DNA from 2 places in the Thermoanaerobacter sp. RKWS2 genome. Region 2 is predicted to be linked to the other one. Evidence: riboswitches for the same ligand, from Rfam matches in the RefSeq annotation. Region 2 holds a riboswitch; the other holds the start of a gene.
What was found. Region 2 has a riboswitch for FMN ahead of OEI98_RS02995 (ECF transporter S component). Riboswitches for the same ligand answer to the same signal wherever they lie in the genome.
Positions count from the first base shown of each region.

Region 1: it holds a riboswitch for FMN, as region 2 does, so the genes downstream of both, ribD (bifunctional diaminohydroxyphosphoribosylaminopyrimidine deaminase/5-amino-6-(5-phosphoribosylamino)uracil reductase RibD) here and OEI98_RS02995 (ECF transporter S component) in region 2, are expected to answer to the same signal.

Region 1 covers NZ_CP110888.1:18,298-29,071, forward strand. The annotation lists gene leuC (3-isopropylmalate dehydratase large subunit) at 1-1,136, shown strand, start outside; gene leuD (3-isopropylmalate dehydratase small subunit) at 1,136-1,618, shown strand; gene leuB (3-isopropylmalate dehydrogenase) at 1,621-2,688, shown strand; gene ilvD (dihydroxy-acid dehydratase) at 2,685-4,415, shown strand; gene ilvB (biosynthetic-type acetolactate synthase large subunit) at 4,360-6,024, shown strand; FMN riboswitch at 6,022-6,136, shown strand; gene ribD (bifunctional diaminohydroxyphosphoribosylaminopyrimidine deaminase/5-amino-6-(5-phosphoribosylamino)uracil reductase RibD) at 6,221-7,303, shown strand; gene OEI98_RS00110 (riboflavin synthase) at 7,314-7,937, shown strand; gene OEI98_RS00115 (bifunctional 3,4-dihydroxy-2-butanone-4-phosphate synthase/GTP cyclohydrolase II) at 7,974-9,164, shown strand; gene ribE (6,7-dimethyl-8-ribityllumazine synthase) at 9,238-9,702, shown strand; gene ytvI (sporulation integral membrane protein YtvI) at 9,721-10,774, opposite strand, start outside.
Region 2 covers NZ_CP110888.1:598,190-608,963, reverse strand. The annotation lists gene OEI98_RS03035 (OmpA/MotB family protein) at 1-292, opposite strand, end outside; gene OEI98_RS03030 (flagellar motor protein) at 273-1,094, opposite strand; gene abc-f (ribosomal protection-like ABC-F family protein) at 1,219-3,108, shown strand; gene OEI98_RS03020 (D-2-hydroxyacid dehydrogenase) at 3,118-4,068, opposite strand; gene tsaD (tRNA (adenosine(37)-N6)-threonylcarbamoyltransferase complex transferase subunit TsaD) at 4,238-5,260, opposite strand; gene rimI (ribosomal protein S18-alanine N-acetyltransferase) at 5,274-5,720, opposite strand; gene tsaB (tRNA (adenosine(37)-N6)-threonylcarbamoyltransferase complex dimerization subunit type 1 TsaB) at 5,724-6,416, opposite strand; gene tsaE (tRNA (adenosine(37)-N6)-threonylcarbamoyltransferase complex ATPase subunit type 1 TsaE) at 6,413-6,874, opposite strand; gene OEI98_RS02995 (ECF transporter S component) at 6,974-7,558, opposite strand; FMN riboswitch at 7,651-7,769, opposite strand; gene arcC (carbamate kinase) at 7,854-8,795, opposite strand; gene argF (ornithine carbamoyltransferase) at 8,819-9,760, opposite strand; partial or broken gene arcA (arginine deiminase) at 9,828-10,774, opposite strand, start outside.

The DNA of each region.
Region 1 (10,774 bases), 580 kb from region 2:
CTATAAAGGAGTTTGAAAAGATAGGCATTGATAGAGTTTTTGACAATACAAAAATTGCCCTTGTTCCTGATCATTTTGTTCCTAATAAAGATATAAAATCGGCGGAGCAAGTGAATATAATGAGAAAATTTGCAAAAAAACATGGAATAGTAAATTTCTTTGAAGTAGGGCAAATGGGAATAGAGCACGCACTTTTACCCGAAAAAGGACTTGTACTTCCTGGGGATGTTGTCATAGGTGCCGATTCTCATACTTGTACCTATGGCGCTCTTACTTGTTTTTCTACAGGAGTTGGAAGCACTGACATGGCGGCAGCGATGGCGACAGGCAAGGCTTGGTTTAAAGTGCCAGAAGCTATAAAATTTGTGTTAAAAGGCAATTTGCAAAAATGGGTAAGCGGAAAAGATGTTATCTTGTATATAATCGGAAAAATAGGAGTTGACGGAGCTTTATACAAATCTATGGAATTTACAGGAAACATAAAAGCTTTGTCAATCGACGATAGATTCACAATTGCCAATATGGCAATTGAAGCAGGGGCTAAAAACGGTATTTTCGATTTTGACGAAATTACCGACGCATATGTTAAAGGGAGAGCAAAAAGAGAATATAAAGTATTTGAAAGGGATGAAGATGCTGAGTACAGTGAGGTTTATGAGATAAATTTGGATGAGATAAGGCCTCAAGTAGCATTTCCTCATTTGCCTGAAAACACCAGAAATATTGATGAGGTTGGAAAAGTGAAAATAGACCAAGTGGTTATTGGTTCTTGCACCAATGGACGCATATCAGACATGGAGATAGCTTATAAGATATTGAAAGGCAAAAAGGTTCATCCTGATGTAAGACTTTTAATTTTTCCTGCAACACAGGAAATATACTTAGAATGTGTTAAAAGAGGTTACATCGAAGAGTTTATAAAAGCAGGTGCGGCAGTATCTACTCCTACGTGTGGACCTTGCCTTGGCGGACATATGGGAATTCTGGCTAAAGGAGAAAGGGCACTGGCTACTACTAATAGAAATTTTGTAGGAAGAATGGGACATCCTGAGAGTGAAGTGTATCTTTCAAGTCCAGCTGTTGCGGCGGCTTCAGCTATTGCAGGATATATCGTAAGTCCAGAGGAGGTAGAATGATGCAGGGGAAAGCCATAAAATATGGGGACAATATAGATACAGATGTTATAATACCAGCAAGGTATTTAAACACATCAGACCCACAAGAATTGGCACAGCATTGCATGGAAGATTTAGACAAAGAGTTTAAAAACAAAGTTCAAGAAGGAGATATACTGGTTGTAGGTGAAAATTTTGGTAGTGGATCCTCCAGAGAGCATGCGCCAATTGCTATTAAAGCATCTGGTATATCCTGTATAATTGCTAAGTCGTTTGCAAGAATTTTTTTCAGAAATGCGATAAATATAGGGCTTCCGATATTAGAATGCAAAGAGGCAGTAGATGGGATTGAAGAAGGTGATATTGTTTTGGTTGATACAGATAATGGAATCATAAAAAATTTGACTAAGGGAACAGAATTTAAAGCTCAACCCTTTCCTGACTTCATAAAAGAAATAATGAAATATGGTGGACTTATAAATTATGTCAGAGAGAAGGTGTGACATTGTTTAAAATTGCTGTTTTGCCTGGAGATGGAATTGGACCTGAAGTCATAGAAGAAGGGTTAAAAGTTTTGTCTGCTATAGAAGACAAGTACAAACTTAAATTTGATGTAAAAAAGTATCCCTTTGGAGGAGAAGCTATAGATAAATATGGTGTTCCCTATCCGGAAGAGACAAAAAATGCATGTCTTTCCAGCGATGCTGTTCTTTTGGGAGCAGTAGGTGGACATAAATGGGATGACCTTGAGGGGGATAAAAGGCCAGAAGCGGGTCTTCTGGCTTTAAGAAAAAGCCTAGGGGTTTATGCAAATCTAAGGCCTGCTGTTCTTTATCCTCCTTTAAAAGAAGCTTCTCCTTTAAAAAACGAGTTATTACAAGAGGGTTTAGATATTCTTGTGGTAAGAGAACTTACTGGTGGCATTTATTTTGGACCGAGAGGAACAGTTGCTATAGATTATGGTTTTAAGGCTTATGATACAGAAGTGTACCAGACTTCAGAGATAGAAAGGATAGCGGTTATTGCTTTTGAAGCGGCTTTAAAGAGGAAAAAGAAAGTCACTTCTGTAGACAAGGCAAACATTTTGGATTCTTCAAGATTGTGGAGAAAAACGGTAGAAGAAATAAGTAAGAGATATCCTGATGTTGAGTTAAACCATATGTATGTAGATAATTGTGCTATGCAACTAATTAAAAATCCTTCTCAATTTGATGTAATTCTCACTTCCAATATGTTTGGCGATATATTAAGTGACGAGGCTTCCCAACTTACAGGTTCTATAGGTATGCTTCCTTCTGCTAGCTTAAGAGAAGATAAAGTGGGGCTTTATGAACCTATACACGGTTCTGCTCCAGATATTGCTGGAACAAAAAAAGCAAATCCTTTAGCTACAATACTGTCAGTTGCTATGATGCTGGAATATTCTTTTGACCTTATAGATGCTGCTAATGACATAAAGGATGCAGTAAATAAAGTTTTAGAGGCAGGTTATAGGACTTTTGATTTAGGAAAAGGAATAATTTTAAATACTCAGGAGATGGGAGATAAAGTGGTAGAGTATGTAAAGGGGTGAGGAGATTGATAAGCGATAGCATAAAAAAAGGAGTTGAAAAGGCGCCGCATAGGTCACTTTTATATGCTTTAGGCTTGACTTATGAAGAGATAAAAAGGCCTATTATAGGAGTTGCAAACTCAAAAAATGAAATTATACCAGGTCATATGCATTTAGACAAAATAGCTGAAGCTGTAAAAGCAGGCATCAGAATGGCAGGAGGAACCCCTATAGAGTTTTCCACTATTGGTGTTTGTGATGGCATTGCCATGAACCATAAAGGTATGAAATACTCTTTAGGGAGTAGAGAACTTATTGCAGATAGCATTGAAATCATGGCAATGGCCCACGGGTTTGACGGGCTTGTGCTTATACCTAATTGCGACAAAATAGTACCGGGAATGCTTATGGCAGCAGCACGCCTAAATATTCCTGCAATAGTTGTAAGCGGAGGCCCAATGCTTGCAGGAAAGTGTAATGGAGATACCTGTGATTTGAGCAGTGTTTTTGAGGCGGTAGGGGCTCACAAGGTTGGTAAAATCACTGAGGAAGACCTCTACAGGATAGAGCTTAACGCTTGCCCTACCTGTGGTTCCTGCTCTGGTATGTTTACCGCAAATACTATGAATTGCTTGACAGAAGCTTTAGGAATGGGACTTCCAGGAAATGGCACAATTCCAGCTGTTTATTCTGAAAGGATAAGACTTGCAAAACAAGCTGGAATGAAAATCATGGAGCTTGTAGAGAGAGGAATTAAACCTTCCGATATACTTACAAAAGAGGCATTTATAAACGCCTTTAGTTTAGACATGGCTTTAGGTGGTTCTACAAATACAGTATTGCACTTAAAAGCTATAGCTCATGAGGCAGGCGTAGATATACCTTTAAATGAGATTAATGAGATTAGTACAAGAGTACCTAATTTATGTAAATTAAGTCCTGCAGGGAAATACCACATAGAGGACCTTTATTTTGCAGGCGGAATTTCAGCTGTTTTAAAAGAGCTGACGAAAGCTGATCTCATAAATACTGAAGTGTTAACAGTTACAGGAAAGACATTGGGAAAGAATATAAAAGACGCGAAAATTTTAAATCATGATGTGATAAGGCCAATAGACAACCCTTACAGCAGTACTGGAGGTCTTGCGATACTGTACGGGAACATTGCAAGAGAAGGAGCTGTTGTAAAAGCATCTGCTGTAGCAAAAGAGATGTTAAGACATGAAGGACCAGCAAAGGTATTTAATTCTGAAGAAGAGGCTATTGAAGCAATATATGGTGGGAAAATACAGAAAGGCGATGTGGTAGTAATAAGATACGAAGGTCCAAAAGGTGGGCCGGGAATGAGAGAAATGTTAAGTCCTACTTCAGCCCTTGCAGGTATGGGACTTGACAAAGATGTCGCTCTTATAACAGACGGTAGATTTTCAGGTGCAACAAGAGGAGCTTCCATAGGACACGTCTCTCCGGAAGCTATGGAAGGAGGAGAAATAGCGATTATTGAAGATGGGGATATTATTGAAATTGATATTCCCGCAAGAAAAATTAATGTGAAATTAACTGATGAGGAGATTAAAGAAAGAATGAAAAGATGGGTAAGACCTGAACCAAAGATAAAAACTGGTTATATGGCAAGATATGCAGAACAGGTGACTTCTGCAAATACAGGTGCAGTTTTTAAGGGGGAGGTATATGAAGTTAAAAGGAGCGCAAGTAGTTATAGAAGTTTTAAAAGAGATGGGCGTTGATACTATATTTGGCATACCAGGAGGAGCAGTTATTCCCATTTATGATGCTCTTTATGACTCTGATATAAGGCATATTTTAGCTACTCACGAGCAAATGGCAGCCCATATGGCAGATGGTTATGCAAGAGTTACGGGAAGGGTAGGGGTTTGCTTTGCTACCTCTGGCCCCGGTTCTACCAATCTTGTAACGGGTATAGCTAATGCTTATATGGATTCAGTACCTGTTGTGGCGATAACAGGACAGGTTCCTACAAATCTCATAGGGAAAGACGCTTTTCAAGAGGTTGACATAACAGGAATTACAATGCCTATAACTAAACACAACTTTATTGTAAAGTCTCCTGATAAACTGGCAGATACAATAAGGCAGGCATTTGCAATAGCCAAAAGTGGAAGGCCTGGTCCTGTGTTAGTAGATATTCCAAAAGATATACAGAATGCTGATATAGAATATGTTAAGGAAATGGGAGATAGTATTAATATAAAAAACAATGTCAATGGAATAGTTTCGCAAAAAGAGTTAGACAAAGCCATTGAATTCATTTTGCAAAGTAGAAAACCTGTAATATTTGCAGGAGGAGGAGTGATTTGGGGAGAAGCATCAGAGGAACTTATAGAATTTGCAGAGAAGACCAATATACCTGTTGCTACTTCTTTAATGGGGTTAGGATGCTTTCCAGAAGACCATCCTTTGTCATTAGGTCTTATTGGCATGCATGGAAGCAGATTTGCAAATTTGGCTGTATATAGGTCAGACCTTGTGATAGCGATAGGAACGAGATTTAGCGACAGAGTCGCTGGCAAAGCAGGAGGACTTGCACCGAATGCCAAAATAGTCCATATTGATATTGACCCTGCAGAATTAGGGAAAAACGTGGAAGTAGAGGTAGCAATTATAGGTAAAGTAAAAGAAGTATTGAAACTTTTAACGAATAAACTTCCATTCATTGAGAGAAAAGAATGGTTAGAGGAAGTTTCTTTCTTGAGAGAAAAGCACGGATTAAAGTATAAAAACGATGAAGTTTTGAGGCCTCAGTGGATAGTAGAAAAAATTCAACAGCTTTCAAACGATGACCTTATAATAGCCACTGAAGTGGGACAAAATCAAATGTGGGCTGCGCAGTATTATAAATTTAAACAGCCCAGGACTTTTGTTACCTCAGGAGGACTAGGGACAATGGGCTTTGGGCTTCCTGCTGCAATAGGTGCACAAGTGGGAAAGCCAGATAAAAGAGTTGTAAACATTGCAGGTGATGGAAGTTTAAGAATGAATATACATGCCTTAGAAACAGCTGCTGTATATAATATTCCGGTTATAACGGTACTACTCAACAACCAAACTTTAGGAATGGTAAGACAGTGGCAAAATCTTTTGTATGACAAGAGATTTTCGCAGACAGATTTGAACGCAAATTTGAATTTTGCTAAGCTTGCAAATGACTTTGGAGTAGAAGGAATAAGAGTTACAACAAAGGAAGAATTCGAAAAAGCTTTTAGAAAAGCCTATAGCGAAAATAGACCTTTTATGATAGAATGTATTATAGACAAAGATGAGATGGTGCTTCCTTTTATTCCTGCAGGTGGTACTGTTGAAAATACAATTGGATAAAACCTTCGGGGATCGGTGAAATTCCGTACCGGCGGTATAGCCCGCGAGCCTTTTGGCAGACTCGGTGAAATTCCGAGGCCGACAGTTAAAGTCTGGATGGGAGAAGGAGAAATATTCCTCAGGGAATATGTTCTCTGGGGATTTTTTAACCCTGAAGGTTTAACCTTCTGGGTTTTTTAGTATAGGAGGGATTAAATTGGAAGAATATATGAAAATGGCTTTAAAACTGGCTGAAAAAGGATGGGGACATACAAACCCTAATCCACTTGTGGGTGCTGTAATAGTTAAAAATGGAAAAATAATAGGTGAGGGTTATCATGAATATTTTGGAGGTCCCCATGCTGAAGTAAATGCATTAAAAAATGCAGTTGAAGATGTTAAAGGTTCTACTATGTTTGTAACACTTGAACCTTGCAGCCATTATGGCAAAACGCCTCCTTGTGTTGAAGAAATAATTAAATCTGGCATTAAGAGAGTGTATATAGCGATGGAAGACCCAAATCCCAAAGTTAGCGGAAATGGTATAAAAAGGTTAAAAGAGGCGGGAATAGAAGTACATGTGGGGATGATGGAGAAAGAAGCGAGGAAACTCAACGAAATATTTGTTAAATATATTACGACAAAAATTCCATTTGTAATATTAAAATCTGCTATGAGCATTGATGGGAAGATTGCTTGTTATAATGGAAATTCTAAATGGATTACAAATGAGAAATCAAGAAAATTTGCTCATAAAATAAGAGGACGTGTATCCGCGATTATGGTTGGGGTAAATACAGTAATTAAGGATAACCCAATGCTTACAACAAGGTTAGAGGGGTACAAAAGTCCTGTAAGGATTATTGTGGATAGTAGAGGTAGAACGCCACTTGCCTCAAATGTAATAAGAGACAAAGCGGCAAAAACGATAATTGCTACAACAGAACTTATGCCAAACAGTGTAAGAAAGAAACTTGAAGATATGGATATTGAAGTTATTATATTAAAAAACGACAATGGAAAAGTACCTTTAAAAGAGCTAATGATAAAACTTGGAGAGAGGGGGATTGATAGTGTATTGATTGAAGGCGGTGGGACATTAAATTGGTCTGCACTTAAAGAGGGAATTGTTGATAAAGTTATGTTTTTTATATCACCTAGAATAGTAGGAGGAGAAAATGCTTTAACACCTGTAGAAGGTATAGGCTTTTCAAATATAGAAAATTCAATAGAATTAAAAAATATAGAGATTGATAGAATAGATGATGATATACTAATAACAGCATATGTAAGAAAGTAGGTTATGGCGTATGTTTACTGGAATTATAGAAGAAACAGGAACTGTTAAAAATATTATACATGGTACTTTTACAAAAATTGTTATAAAATGTAGCAAAGTCCTTGAGGGAACAAAAATAGGTGATAGTATAGCAGTTAACGGTGTATGCTTAACTGTTACTAATATGTCAAACGAAAGTTTTGTAGCTGACGTTATGCCTGAAACCATGAGAGCAAGCAATTTAAAAGATTTAAAAATTGGAAACATTGTCAATCTTGAAAGAGCACTTCAAGTTGGAAGGAGAATGGGTGGGCATATCGTAACTGGTCATATAGATTGCGCTGGAAAAATCATAGACAAAAGGCAGGAAAAAAATGCTTTTATATTTAAGATAGCTATCAATAAAGAATTTACAAAATACATTGTGCGTAAGGGAAGCATTGCGGTAGATGGTATAAGTTTAACGGTTGTTGAAGATGGAGATGATTATTTTACTGTTTCAATTATTCCACATACAATGCTTAAGACGACATTGGGTTATAAAAGGGTAGGAGATAGTGTGAATATCGAAGTTGATATACTTTCTAAGTATGTAGAAAAACTAATAGCGCAAAAGGATATAAAAGATTTATTGAAAGAAAATGGATTTATATAGATTTAGATGACTTTTCTAAGTTAAGGAGGAAAGACTATGTTTGATAGGATAGAAGATGCAATAGAAGATATAAAGCAAGGAAAAATGATTATTGTTGTTGATAATGAAAACAGGGAAAATGAAGGCGACTTAGTCATGGCAGCAGAAAAAGTTACCGGAGAACATATCAACTTTATGATAAAGTATGGACGGGGTCTTGTATGTGTTCCAATGACAGAAAAGAGACTTGATGACCTTGGCATTTACCAGATGGTTGAGAATAACACTGACCATAAAGAAACTGCTTTTACTGTATCTGTAGACTATAAAGAATGTACCACTGGTATTTCTGCCTTCGAAAGAGCACTAACGGTGAATAAATTAGTAGATGATAATTCAAAGCCAGAAGATTTTACAAAGCCAGGACATATCTTTCCTTTAAGAGCAAAAGATGGTGGTGTCTTAGTAAGAGCAGGACATACAGAAGCAGCTGTAGACCTTGCAGTTCTTGCGGGACTCAAACCTGCTGGAGTAATATGCGAAATCATAAAAGATGATGGAAATATGGCAAGGCTGCCTGACCTTTTGGAGTTTGCAAAAAAATTTGGGTTGAGGATTATATCTATTGAAGATTTAATAGAGTACAGAATGAAAAATGAAATACTTGTGAGAAGGGTAGCACAGGCGAAACTTCCAACAAAATATGGGAATTTTGAAATTGTCGGGTATGAAGAAATATTAACAGGAAAACAGCATGTAGCTCTGATTAAAGGAGACATAAATAGGGATCCTGTACTTGTGAGGATACATTCAGAGTGCCTGACGGGGGATATATTGGGGTCATTAAGATGTGACTGTGGTGACCAGCTTCATGCGGCAATGGAAAGAATAGGACAGGAAGGAGGAGTACTAGTCTATCTGAGACAGGAAGGAAGGGGTATAGGACTTTTAAACAAGATTAAGGCGTATCATTTGCAGGATCAAGGGTTTGATACTGTTGAAGCGAATATTAAGCTTGGCTTTCCACCCGATTTAAGAGAATACAGCATAGCTGCCCAGATTTTGAAAGATATAGGAGTTAAAAAGATAAGGATTATGACAAATAATCCGCAAAAAATTATGGAATTATTAGACTATGGTCTTGAGGTTGTAGAAAGGATTCCTATAGAAATTTGTCCAAATTATTATAATGAAAAATATCTCAAAACAAAAAAAGAAAAAATGGGACATCTAATTTTGGAAGTGTGAAATGCTATGCAAAAAGTGAATTGAATGTAATTATAAGCACAGTGAAGAACACTAGTAAGGGGAGTGCATAGTTATGAAAATATACGAAGGAAAACTTACGGTAGAAGGAAAGAAATTTGGAATTGTGGTAAGCAGATTCAATGAATTTATAACTAACAAACTTCTCGAAGGAGCACTTGATGCCCTAAAAAGGCATGGTGCTTTAAATGAAGATATTGAAATTGCATGGGTACCTGGAGCATTTGAAATACCACTTATAGCTAAAAAGATGGCTGAATCTAAAAGATATAATGCAGTAATTGCACTTGGAGCAGTAATAAGAGGAGAGACACCCCATTTTGATTACGTTGCAAATGAGGTATCAAAAGGTATTGCAAAAATATCTCTTGATACAGAAGTTCCAGTTATATTCGGCGTTCTTACCACAGATACAATTGAGCAAGCTATTGTAAGGGCGGGAACAAAAGGTGGGAATAAAGGTTTTGAGGCAGCCGTTACAGCAATAGAGATGGCAAATCTAATAGATGAAATAAAATAAGGGCAAAATGCCCTTATTTTATTTCCAAGGAGGAATAATTTCTGCTTTTTGAAGAGCTTTAAATACTACTACAAATACAGGCCCTATTACAAGCCCTAAAGCACCGAAAAGTTTTGCACCTATAAACATAGATAAAAGCGTAACAAGAGGATGAAGTCCGATACTCTGACCTACAATCTTAGGCTCTATCATTTGTCTTACAACTACCACCAAGCCGTACAGTATTAAAAGATATATCCCTACCATGTAGTTTTTCATTATGATGTTATAAAGCGCCCATGGTACCATGACAGCACCAGAACCAAGTACGGGCAATGCATCTACAATGGTTACAAGAAGACCCAATAGAAATGGATAGTCAAAACCTATCATTGCAAGGCCTATGGAGACTTCCAAAAAGGTTATAAGCATTATTGTTGCTACTGCTCGCAGATAACCGAAAAATGTCTTTAAAAGGTCTACCTGAATATTTTTTGCATGCTGTGCCCAATGAGATGGAATCTGCCTTTTTATAAAATCTAGTATAAGCTGTTTATCTTTGCTTATAAAAAAAGTAGCAACGAGTGTTATCAAAGTCATAAAGAAAAAATTAGGCAATTTTGTTGCAAAATTCAAAAGCCATGTAGCAAGATTTTTTGCAAATAATGATATATAGTTTAAAATCGATTGCATGTTGTTTTCAATAAGGGATGTAATATTTGGGGGTAATGTTACGTAATACATTCTTATTCTATCAACGAGATTTAAAATTATGTCATTAATAGTATTTGCATAATTTGTACTTATTTCCGCAAGAGAACTTAGTTCATATATAAGTTGTGTTATTGATATTGCAATAAGTGATCCTATCACGCCTATTAATATCAAAAGTAAAATAAAGGATGCTAATCCTCTCGGCACCTTTAATTTTTTCTCTAAGAAATTTACACCAGGATCGATTATCACAGCGAAAAGCAAAGCCACTACAAATGGCATCAAGAAAGGAATAATTTTAAATATGATTAAGTAAAATATAATAAAGACAGCAACAATGAGCAGTGTTTTTTTTATTATATCACCGTATCTCAATAGA
Region 2 (10,774 bases):
GAAGATTGTTTTCTTTTATAAAACCCTTCAATTGCTTTTCAATTTCTCCCAAACTATTTTTGTCTCCACTATTACCCTGAACAAAACTGCTCCCACTATATTGGCCTATCACGTAATCAGTTCCAGTAAAAGTTTTGCTTAAAGAACTGGCAATTTGAGCAAATTTGGTAGCATTGATATTACTTATAGTATACATCACTATAAAAAATATTAAAAGTAAAGTAATCATATCAGAATAAGTAAGCAGCCATCTTTCGTGATTTGGCTTTGATTCATCTTCCAACCTCTTCATTTAATTCAACACTACCTTTCTGAGGTATATTTTTGCGCTGCGCTTGTGTAATAAATGTCATTAACTTTCTCTCTAAAATCTTTGGATTTTCACCAGCTTGCAGTGAAAGACTTCCTTCTAATATCAATTCTCTTTCTGTCCTTTTAATATGAGCTCTATTTTTTAATTTTTGAGCAATAGGAAGCCACAACAAGTTTGCAGAACTGACACCATACAGTGTAGCTATAAATGCTACCGCTATAGAAGGACCTAATTTGTCTGGTTCACTTAAATTACTTAACACGTGAACGAGTCCCATAACTGTTCCTATGATACCCATTGTGGGTGCATAACCACCCGCAGATTCAAAAATACCTGCTTCCTTTTTTGCTTCCATATCCTCTATATATATTTTATTCTCCATTGTCGTTCTAATAAGTTCCATATCAGAACCATCAACAACTAATTCTAAACTTTCCTTTAAAATAGGGTCAAATTTTTTTATTTCTTCAGAGTCAATCTCTGATTCGAGGCTTAAAAGTCCTTCGCTTCTTGCTTTTTGGGCCAAATAAGTAAAATACTTTATTATCTCAAGGTAATTATCCTTTTCATTTTTAAAAGCTCTCACTAAAAGTCCCGGCACTTTTTTAATTTCATCCATAGAATAAGAAGTTATAGTAGCCCCTATAGTACCCCCAAAAACTATTATAGCAGCAGAAACCCCTATTAAAGAAGCAACAGTACCGCCTTCTAATGTAAATCCATAAATCAAAGAACCTATTCCAAGCACTATACCCACTATTGTAGCTATATCCAAGTCCATCACCTTCCATTTAGAAATACACTCATTAATTTTTATCGACACATATTAAAAAAAGTTATAGTTTACTACACTTTTACAAAATAAATTTTTTTGATATATTTAATATGAACAGGAGGTTATATTTATGGCAATAATAACAGTAAGCAACGTGACAAAAAGTTACGGTATCGATATAATTCTACAAAATATTTCTTTTATAGTCAACGAAGGAGACAAAATAGGAGTAATAGGCGAAAATGGTGCTGGAAAATCCACTCTTTTTAACCTTTTAGCCGGTTTTACTGAAGTTGACAGTGGAACAATTTCAATTTCTGCAAATAAAATCGGATATCTACAACAAAATACTGTAATTGAATCTGAAAAAAGTATATATGAAGAAGTAAAAACAGTTTTTGATGAAATATTCCAATTAGAAAAGCAAATTAAATCTCTAGAGGAAAAAATCTCACAAACAAAAGATTCACATCTACTTGATAAACTTTTTTTGGAATATTCCTTTTTAACAGACAAGTACAATGAATTAGATGGTTATTCTGTAGAAAGTAAAATAAGAGGGGTTTTAAATGGATTAGGATTTGACGTGTCCCAATTTGATACACCTGTATCAACTTTAAGCGGCGGTCAAAAAACCCGTCTTATGCTGGCAAAAACTTTACTTTTAAGTCCAGATGTCCTATTATTAGACGAACCTACCAATCACTTAGACATAAACTCAATAGAATGGCTAGAGCAATATTTAAAATTTTATAATGGTACAATTTTAATTATATCCCATGATAGGTATTTCTTGGATAAAATTGTCACTCGAATATTTGAAATTGAAAATACTCATTTAAGTGTTTACGAAGGCAATTACACAGAATATTTAAAAAGAAAAAAATTGGAAATGGAAGCAAAGTTAAAAGCTTATGAAGAACAGCAAAAAGAAATAAAAAGAATTAAATCAATTATACAGATTCAAAAAAACCGTAGAACAGAAAAGTCAGTAAAAATGGCAGAAAGCAAGCAAAAACTATTAGAAAAAATGGAAATAATAGAAAAGCCAGTGATAAATAATAAATCTATCAACTTGCGTTTTGATTTCGATTTAGAAAGCGGAAATGATGTATTGACAGTCAAAAATTTGTCTTTACGCTTTGACAGACAAATTTTCTCCAATGTATCTTTTGAAATAAAAAAAGGGGAAAAAATTGCCCTTTTAGGGCCAAACGGAATAGGAAAAAGCTCTCTTTTAAAAATATTAGTGGGGGAAATTGACAATTTTGAAGGGGAAATTAAATTTGGCACAAACGTAATAACAGGTTATTACGAACAAGAATTTAAAAGTTTAAATGCTGAAAAAACAGTCATTGATGAAATATGGGATGAAAATCCATATCTTACTCAAACAGAAGTGAGGACATTATTAGCTTCTTTTCTTTTTAGAGAAGAAGATGTCTTTAAAACTATCTCTACACTAAGTGGTGGTGAAAAGGCAAGGCTTTCATTGCTAAAGCTCATCCTTTCAAAAGCGAATTTTCTACTTATGGATGAACCAACTAACCATTTAGATTTAAAAGCAAAAGAAGTATTAGAAGAAGCTTTGTTAGATTATACTGGAACTTTATTATTTGTCTCCCATGACAGATATTTTATAGACAAAATTGCTACAAAAGTGATGATTTTGACACCTCAAGGTGTAGAAGTATACTTAGGTAATTACAGCTATTATATAGAAAAGAAAAACCAGCTTAACGAAGAAGAAGAAACAATTAAAAAAACAAAAACACAGATAAAAAACGAAAGGTATAAAGAAAGATTAGCTAAACTTAAGTTAAAGCAGCAAAAAGAGTATCTGAAAAACCTTGAAAATTCAATTTATCAAGCTGAAGAAAGAATAAAATATTTGGAAGAAAAAATGTGTGATGCTAAAATTTATAAAACAGGAGAAATTGTAGAAATACAAAAAGAATACAACGCCCTTAAAAGCAAATTAGAACAAATGTATGAAGAATGGGAAAATTTAAGCGGGTAAAAACCCGCTTTAGTATCCTTTATCTAAATTTACAATATTTCTCAAAGGTCTTCCTTCTTTATAAGCTATCAAATTTTCTCTTAAAATTTCCATCGCTCTTTTCATGTATAAAGGCGTGACCCCTGCCATATGAGGAGTGATTATCACATTTTCCATATCCCACAAAGGGCTGTCCTCACTTAAAGGCTCTTCTTCAAACACATCCAATGCAGCTCCCTTTATAGCTTTATTCTTGAGGGCATTTATAAGAGCAGATTCATCTACTACTTTGCCTCTTCCCACATTTATAAAATAGCTATCATTTTTCATTTTATTAAACACATTTTCTCCTATCAAGTGATAAGTATCTTTAGTCAAAGGAAGTATAGATATTACATAATCGGCAAGTGGCAATATATCACAATCTTCAATAGAGGTATACATTTTTTCCACATACAAAGAAGGTTTGCCCGAATTTCTTATACCATAGACCTTCATGCCAAATTCTTTTAAAAGTCTTGCAATTTCCTCTCCTATGCTTCCTACTCCTATTATCAAAGCCGTCTTACCTGTAAGCTCTGAAACCCTAACAAATCTATCCCATACTTTTTTTATCTGATTTCTTAAAAAGGTATTTAAGCTTCTTTCAAACATAAGCATATAACCTATAACCTGTTGTGAAATTTGATATTTGTGGACATCTCTAGAATTAGTAACTAATACCTTCATTTCTTTGAGTTTTTCAAAGGGAAGAGTATCTGCTCCCGCACTCAAAAGATGAATCCATTTAAGGTTTGAAGCCTTGTCCACAATATTGGAATAAAATTCAAAGTCAAAGCTTATGATAATCTCTGTATCTTTTACATACTTTTCAGCCTCTTCCTCATTTTGAACGTAAAGAACGTCATATCCCTCCATTTGCTCTTTAATTTCTTTTATGTAATTGTCATTTAATTTTGTGAAAAGCAAAATATTTCTCATAATAACCCCCCTAAGCTTTAAAATTTTGATTTATTTTTAATATATTTTCATTCTATTTTATTACAGTAAATACAATGAAATATATTTAAGCACAATATCCACAAAGTTATCCACAGACCTTAAAAGGCAGTACATCATAAACTTCGACAGATTTCCACATTTTCAACAGTCAAATTCTTTCCCCAATCTTTAAGTAAGGAATGGCATTTAAATCCAAGCCAGATGTTTTCCCTTTTATAAAGTCATAATAGGCGGCAGCAGCTATCATTGCCCCATTGTCTGTACAATAAATTTTATCAGGATAATGGACTCTTATTCCAATTTTCTTCGCTTCTTCTCCTAATTTTTCCCTCAAAAAACTATTAGAAGCTACCCCTCCTGCTATAGAAATTTTGCCAATATTTTTCCTCTTTGCTGCATCAATTAATTTTTTTACCAAGACCTCCACCACATTTCTTTGAAAACTAGCCGCCACATCATAAATATTCACCTCTTCTCCTTTTTGCTTTTGCCTGTTTAAATAGTTTAAAACTGCTGTTTTAAGCCCACTAAAACTAAAATCAAAATTTCCTTCCTCCATAAAAGATTTGGGAAACTCAATAGCTTCCATATTCCCCAGCTTTGCAGCCCTTTCAATAGCAGGCCCTCCAGGATATCCCAAGCCCAAAGCTCTTGCTACTTTGTCAAAGGCTTCTCCTGCTGCATCGTCCATTGTCTGTCCCATTACTTCGTACTCTCCATAATTTTTTACAAAAACAATGTGGCTATGTCCACCGGAAGCCACAAGACAAATAAAAGGAGGAGCAAAATCACCCCCTAAGTAATTTGCAGCTATGTGGGCTTCTATATGATTTACTCCTACAAAAGGCTTATTTTTTGCATACGCTAAAGCTTTACCATATGACAAACCGACTAAAAGAGCACCAACTAATCCTGGTCCATATGTAGCCGCAATTACATCTATTTCATCAAGACTTAGCTGGGCTTTTTCTAATGCTTCTGCCACTACGAAAGATATTACTTCAATATGCTTTCTTGAAGCTATTTCTGGCACTACCCCACCATATTTTTTGTGAATCTCTATTTGAGAATATATTACGTTCGACAATACTTCTTTGCCGTTTTTTACAACTCCTGCAGCTGTTTCATCGCAGGAAGATTCTATTCCTAAAATAATTATATCTTTCTCCATTATTCCACCACCATCACAAGTCGTATTTCCACATTATAATTGCATCCTCATTATTATCTTGATAATAGCCTTTTCTTCTACCTAATTGTCTAAAGCCATATTTTGCATACAAATGTTGCGCTGTTATATTTGATTCTCTCACCTCTAATGTCATGGCAGTTATTCCATTTTTCTTAGCAAGGTCAATTAAACCTTCCATAATTTTACTTCCAATTCCTTTAGATCTGTATTCCGGATGAACTGCTATATTGGTTATATGACCTTCATCTACAACCACCCAAAATCCTCCATAACCCACAATTTTGTTGTCAACTTCCGCCACTATATACTTAGCACAGCTGTTCTTTGTAACTTCACTTATAAAAGCTTCTTTAGACCAAGGAGTGCTAAAACTTAGCTTTTCAATTTCCAAGACCTCCTCCACATCTTCTTTCCTCATAGGCCTTATAATAACATCCATTAATTAACTCCCCTCGCCACTTAAACGAATTTCAGCAGCCGATTTCCTTATATACATCGGCTTGAAATCAAAGTAACTAATCACTTCTCCTTTTTTTATCTTTTGAATAGCAAGCTCTCCTATGGAAGCTGCTCTTGCCATGTTATCTTTGTCCTTTGCAAATAAAGCTTTACCCCTTATCATCTCTTGTAATTTATCTTTATAGGAATAAACACCCTCTCCTACGAACAACACTTTGTCAGAATAATTGCTTACCAACTCCGTAATTTCCTCTAAAGAATACACCCCAGCATCTATTAAAACTTCAAAATTACCACCTCTTATCAGCATTCCATAAACATTTTCATTTAAAGCATCTATGACAGGGCATATTAATCCTTCAAATTCACTGACATTATATGCAAGAGCTAAAAGAGAAGATACTCCTACAATAGGTATGTTAAGAGCATGAGCCAAACCTTTTGCAGTGGCAGCACCAATTCTAAGCCCTGTAAAAGAGCCCGGTCCTTCTGAAACAGCCACATGAGTTATTTGATTTATCGGTACTTCACACTTTTTAAGTAGTTCATCTATCATAGGCATTAAAATTACTGAATGCCTTAGATAATTTATAGAGTATTCTCCTATTATCCCCTTTTCATCTACTAATGCAACAGTAGCAGTTTTAGAAGAAGAATCTATTGCCAAAATTTTCATTGCCCCATCTCCTTTAAAAGCTCCTCATATCGTCTCCCAAAATCTTTAAATAAAATAACTCTTTCATCTTCTTTTTCTCCTTTTTGAATTATCACTTCTAACCTTTCTTTCGGAAGTAAAGGTCCTAACCTTTCAGGCCATTCAATTGCACAAACTCCTTCGTCATAAAAATATTCCTCATAACCTATGTCATAAAGGGCTGTGTAATCATCTAACCTATATAAATCAAAATGATAGAGAGGAATCCTGCCTCTATGTTCATTGACTAAAGTAAAAGTCGGGCTGGTAATTGGCTCATTTATTTCTAACCCCTTTGCAATTCCCTTGGTAAAAACAGTTTTGCCACTCCCCAGCTCACCATATAAAAGAATTATATCTCCACTCCTTAACAGCCTTCCTAATTTTTCTCCTAAAGCAATGGTCTCATCTCTATTTTTGCAAATATAAGTCTTCTTCACCAATTCTCACCCCACTCGTTATAACTTTATTATATACTATCTTTTAACAAATTAAAAAGAAAAATAATCCCCAGCATGCGCTGAGGATTCTCAAAAAAATCAATGTTTCAAAACTGGTGAAAGCTTTTTATATATCAATAAAGTGATTAACGAAAGCATAATTCCTTTTAGCACATTGAAAGGAAAAATACCATATGCTATAAGGGTTCTCACATCCACTATGTTTTTATTTGCAGCCTTACTCATACCAATGATAGCATCCATAGGCCATCCCATAACTTTTTGGTACAAAGGCAGAAAAACATAATAATTCAAAAGTGAAGCAGTAAAAGCCATCACTACTGTAGCAATTGCCATAGATATAAGGGCATTTTTTCGCGTCTTATTGAATTGATATATTATGCCTGCTGTGTATACAAATATAGAACCCACAGAAAAATTTGCAATTTCTCCAATGCCACCCGATTGAGTTATAGTAGCATGGATTATGTTTTTAATAAGCTCGACCATTACACCATATAAAGGTCCCATAGCAAAAGAAGCAACTAATGCAGGTACGTCACTAAAATCCAGCTTTAAAAAGCCAGGGAATAGAGGTACCTGAAATTCCAAGTACATCAATATAAAAGCTGTAGCAGAAAGAAATCCCACTTTTACTATGGCTTGTGTTTTGGTTTTTTCCACAATTCATCCCTCCAATTTTATTTACTAAAAAAATCCTGAAGATAAATCTTCAGGATTTTTTGTGATTTATTTCGCAAAAATAGGCACAAAAAGAAAATCTTCTCCCCTCCAGACTTTCACTGTCGGCTTTGGAATTTCACCAAATCGACCGCATGCGCGGCTCGCGGGCTATACCGCCGGTCGGGAATTTCACCCTGCCCCGAAGATTTACCTTCATCTTATTCAATTTTAATTTTATTCTCTCACTTTTATCTCTCTTTGTCAATAGTTTTTGTGAAAAATTTTTAATTTATTTTCATAAGCTTATAACTGTGCCTGCTTTTCCCTCTAAAGCTTCTAATGCTTTGCCTAAAGAAGTAATTATAGCTCGCCTTCCTACTTTTGACTTTGCAAACCTCACTGCTGCTTTAACTTTTGGAAACATACTGCCTGGTGCAAAATGGCCTTCTTCCATGTATTTTATTGCCTCTTCCACTGTCATTTTGTCAAGAAACTTTTGATTTGGCTTGTTGTAATTTATTGCTACCTTTTCAACAGCTGTAAGAATTAACAGCACATCTGCATCAATATCTTCTGCCAATTTTTCAGAAGCCAAATCCTTGTCTATTACGGCAGCTACTCCTTTTAAATTGCCATTTTCCTTAATAACAGGGATTCCTCCTCCCCCAACTGTTATTACTATTACCCCATTTTTTTCAAGTAACTTTATTGTATTAAGTTCTACAATTTCTTTTGGGTCAGGGGAGGGAACAACTCTTCTATATCCTCTTCCACTGTCTTCTACCATTTCATAACCTTTTTCTTTTATTAAAACTTCAGCTTCCTCTTTTGTGTAAAAAGGTCCTATTGGCTTTGTAGGTTTTTTAAAAGCAGGGTCATTTTTATCCACTACAACCTGTGTTATAATAGTTGCTACTTCTTTTCTGATATTTCTCTCCTTCAAAACTTCCCCTAATGCCTGTTGAATCATATATCCTATCATACCCTGGCTCTCTGCCCCACACACATCAAAAGGCATTGCAGGGACAACTCTTGATGCGACTTCATTTTGTATGACTATATTCCCCACCTGAGGACCATTGCCATGAGTAATTACAACAGAATACCCTTTTTCAATTATATCCACTAAATACCCCGCTGTCCTCTTCACTACTTCCATTTGAGCCTCTGCAGTAGGAGGCGTATTCACATCCTGCAGAGCGTTCCCTCCTAAGGCAATAACAACTTTTTCCCTCATAATGTCCTCCCCTGTAACCAATTTTAAAGCAGAGTAGCAATCATCACAGCTTTAATTGTATGTTTTCTATTTTCTGCTTGGTCCCACACTCTGGATTGTTTACCTTCTATAACATCAAAAGTAACTTCTTGTCCTTTTACTGCGGGCAAGCAATGCAAAAATATAGTATCTTCTCTTCCTGTCTTTTTCATCATTTCCTCATTCACTTGAAAAGGTCTCAAAAGAGCTTCCCTCTCTGTAGCCTTTGCTTCTTCTCCCATTGACGCCCACACATCGGTGTAAATAGCATCTGCACCTTCAAGGCCCTCTCCTGGCACACTAGTAAGTTCAAAAGTTCCTCCATTTTCAGCTGCCATTTGCCTGATTTCATCTATGAACTCCTGTGAAGGCCACAATTCTTTTGGAGAATTAATCACATAATGCATCCCCATCTTAGCGCAGCCTACCGCTAAAGTATTAGCCATGTTATTCCTTCCATCCCCTACAAATACAAGCTTTCTTCCTTTTAAATTTCCAAATTCTTCTTCTATTGTCATAAGGTCAGCCAAAACTTGAGTTGGATGATATTCGTCAGTTAAACCATTGTACACAGGAACACCTGCATATTTTGCCAAAATTTCCACGGTTTCTTGTTTAAACCCTCTAAATTCTATTGCATCAAACATTCTTCCTAAAACTCTTGCAGTATCCTCTATTGATTCTTTAGCTCCCAACTGAATGTCATCTGTTGATAAAAATACTGGATGTCCTCCTTCTTCACCAAAGGCAGTTTCAAAAGCGCATCTCGTTCTTGTGGACCTCTTTTCAAAAATGAGAGCAATAGTCTTACCTAAAAATCTTTGATGTACAACCCCTGCTTTTCTCTCTGCTTTTACTTGTTTAGCAATGTCTAAAATATATGTTATTTCTTGAGGGGTGTAATCTTTTAAAGTTAATAAACTCCTGCCCTTTAAATTAAATGCCATAGTCATCCTCCTTTTAGTAATTTTACTTTATTAATTTTATATTATCTTACCCTATTAGTCAAAAGGTTTATATATCTTCTCTCTTTAAAGGCATCGACATACACCTTGGGCCACCGCGTCCCCTCACTAATTCAGAGCCTTCAATTTCAATAACTTTTATTCCATGATTTACTAAGGTGGTGTTGGTTATCTCATTTCTGTTATATGCCATTACAACTCCTGGAGCAATGGCCAAGGTATTCGTGCTGTCATTCCACTGTTCTCTTGCTCCTGTTATCTCGTCACCTCCTCCACTTTCAATTAAATTAACTTTATCAAGGCCCAATGAAGTCTCTAAAACTTTTGTAAAGTCTTCTTCTACCTTCACTCTAATTGTTCCCTTTTCTCCTCTTGTAATCCTATAAACCTTCAATTTTTCTTTTATACCAGGATATATTAAAAATTTGTCCACATCCACCATAGTAAAAACTGTATCAAGATGCATAAAAGTTCGTTTTTTTGGAATTTCTAAAGCGATTATCTCTTGTAACTCTTCTCCTCTCTCTAAAAGAGTAAGAGAAATTTCTTCAATTGCCTGTGGGGAGGTTCTTTCACTTATTCCAATAGCTATTACTTTTTTGCTGAGAACTAACACGTCTCCCCCTCAATAGGATACTCTGAACGATAATCATACCACAATAGATTCTCCTGTACTTTTAAAGTCTTAGAATGCTTAAAAACATACTTAAGCAACATGGCTTCTCTCTTTCGAGCAGTTGTCTTCATACTGCTTATCATCACACCATTGCCAATGACCGCAGCAGGGTCTCTCATAAAATAGCAGTTTGGCAAAGGATTTATAAAAAATGGGGAATCCTTATAGACATAATCCACCAAAGATTGAGGCTCCACCTCATGCACTTCTTTTTCAAAAGTCCTGCAATAGCGTAGTCCACTATTTCCTTGGGGGTTCTTTCCTTTAAAAAATTTGTAATTGTTTTCTTAACTTCTAAAGAAGTATTCATATATGAAACC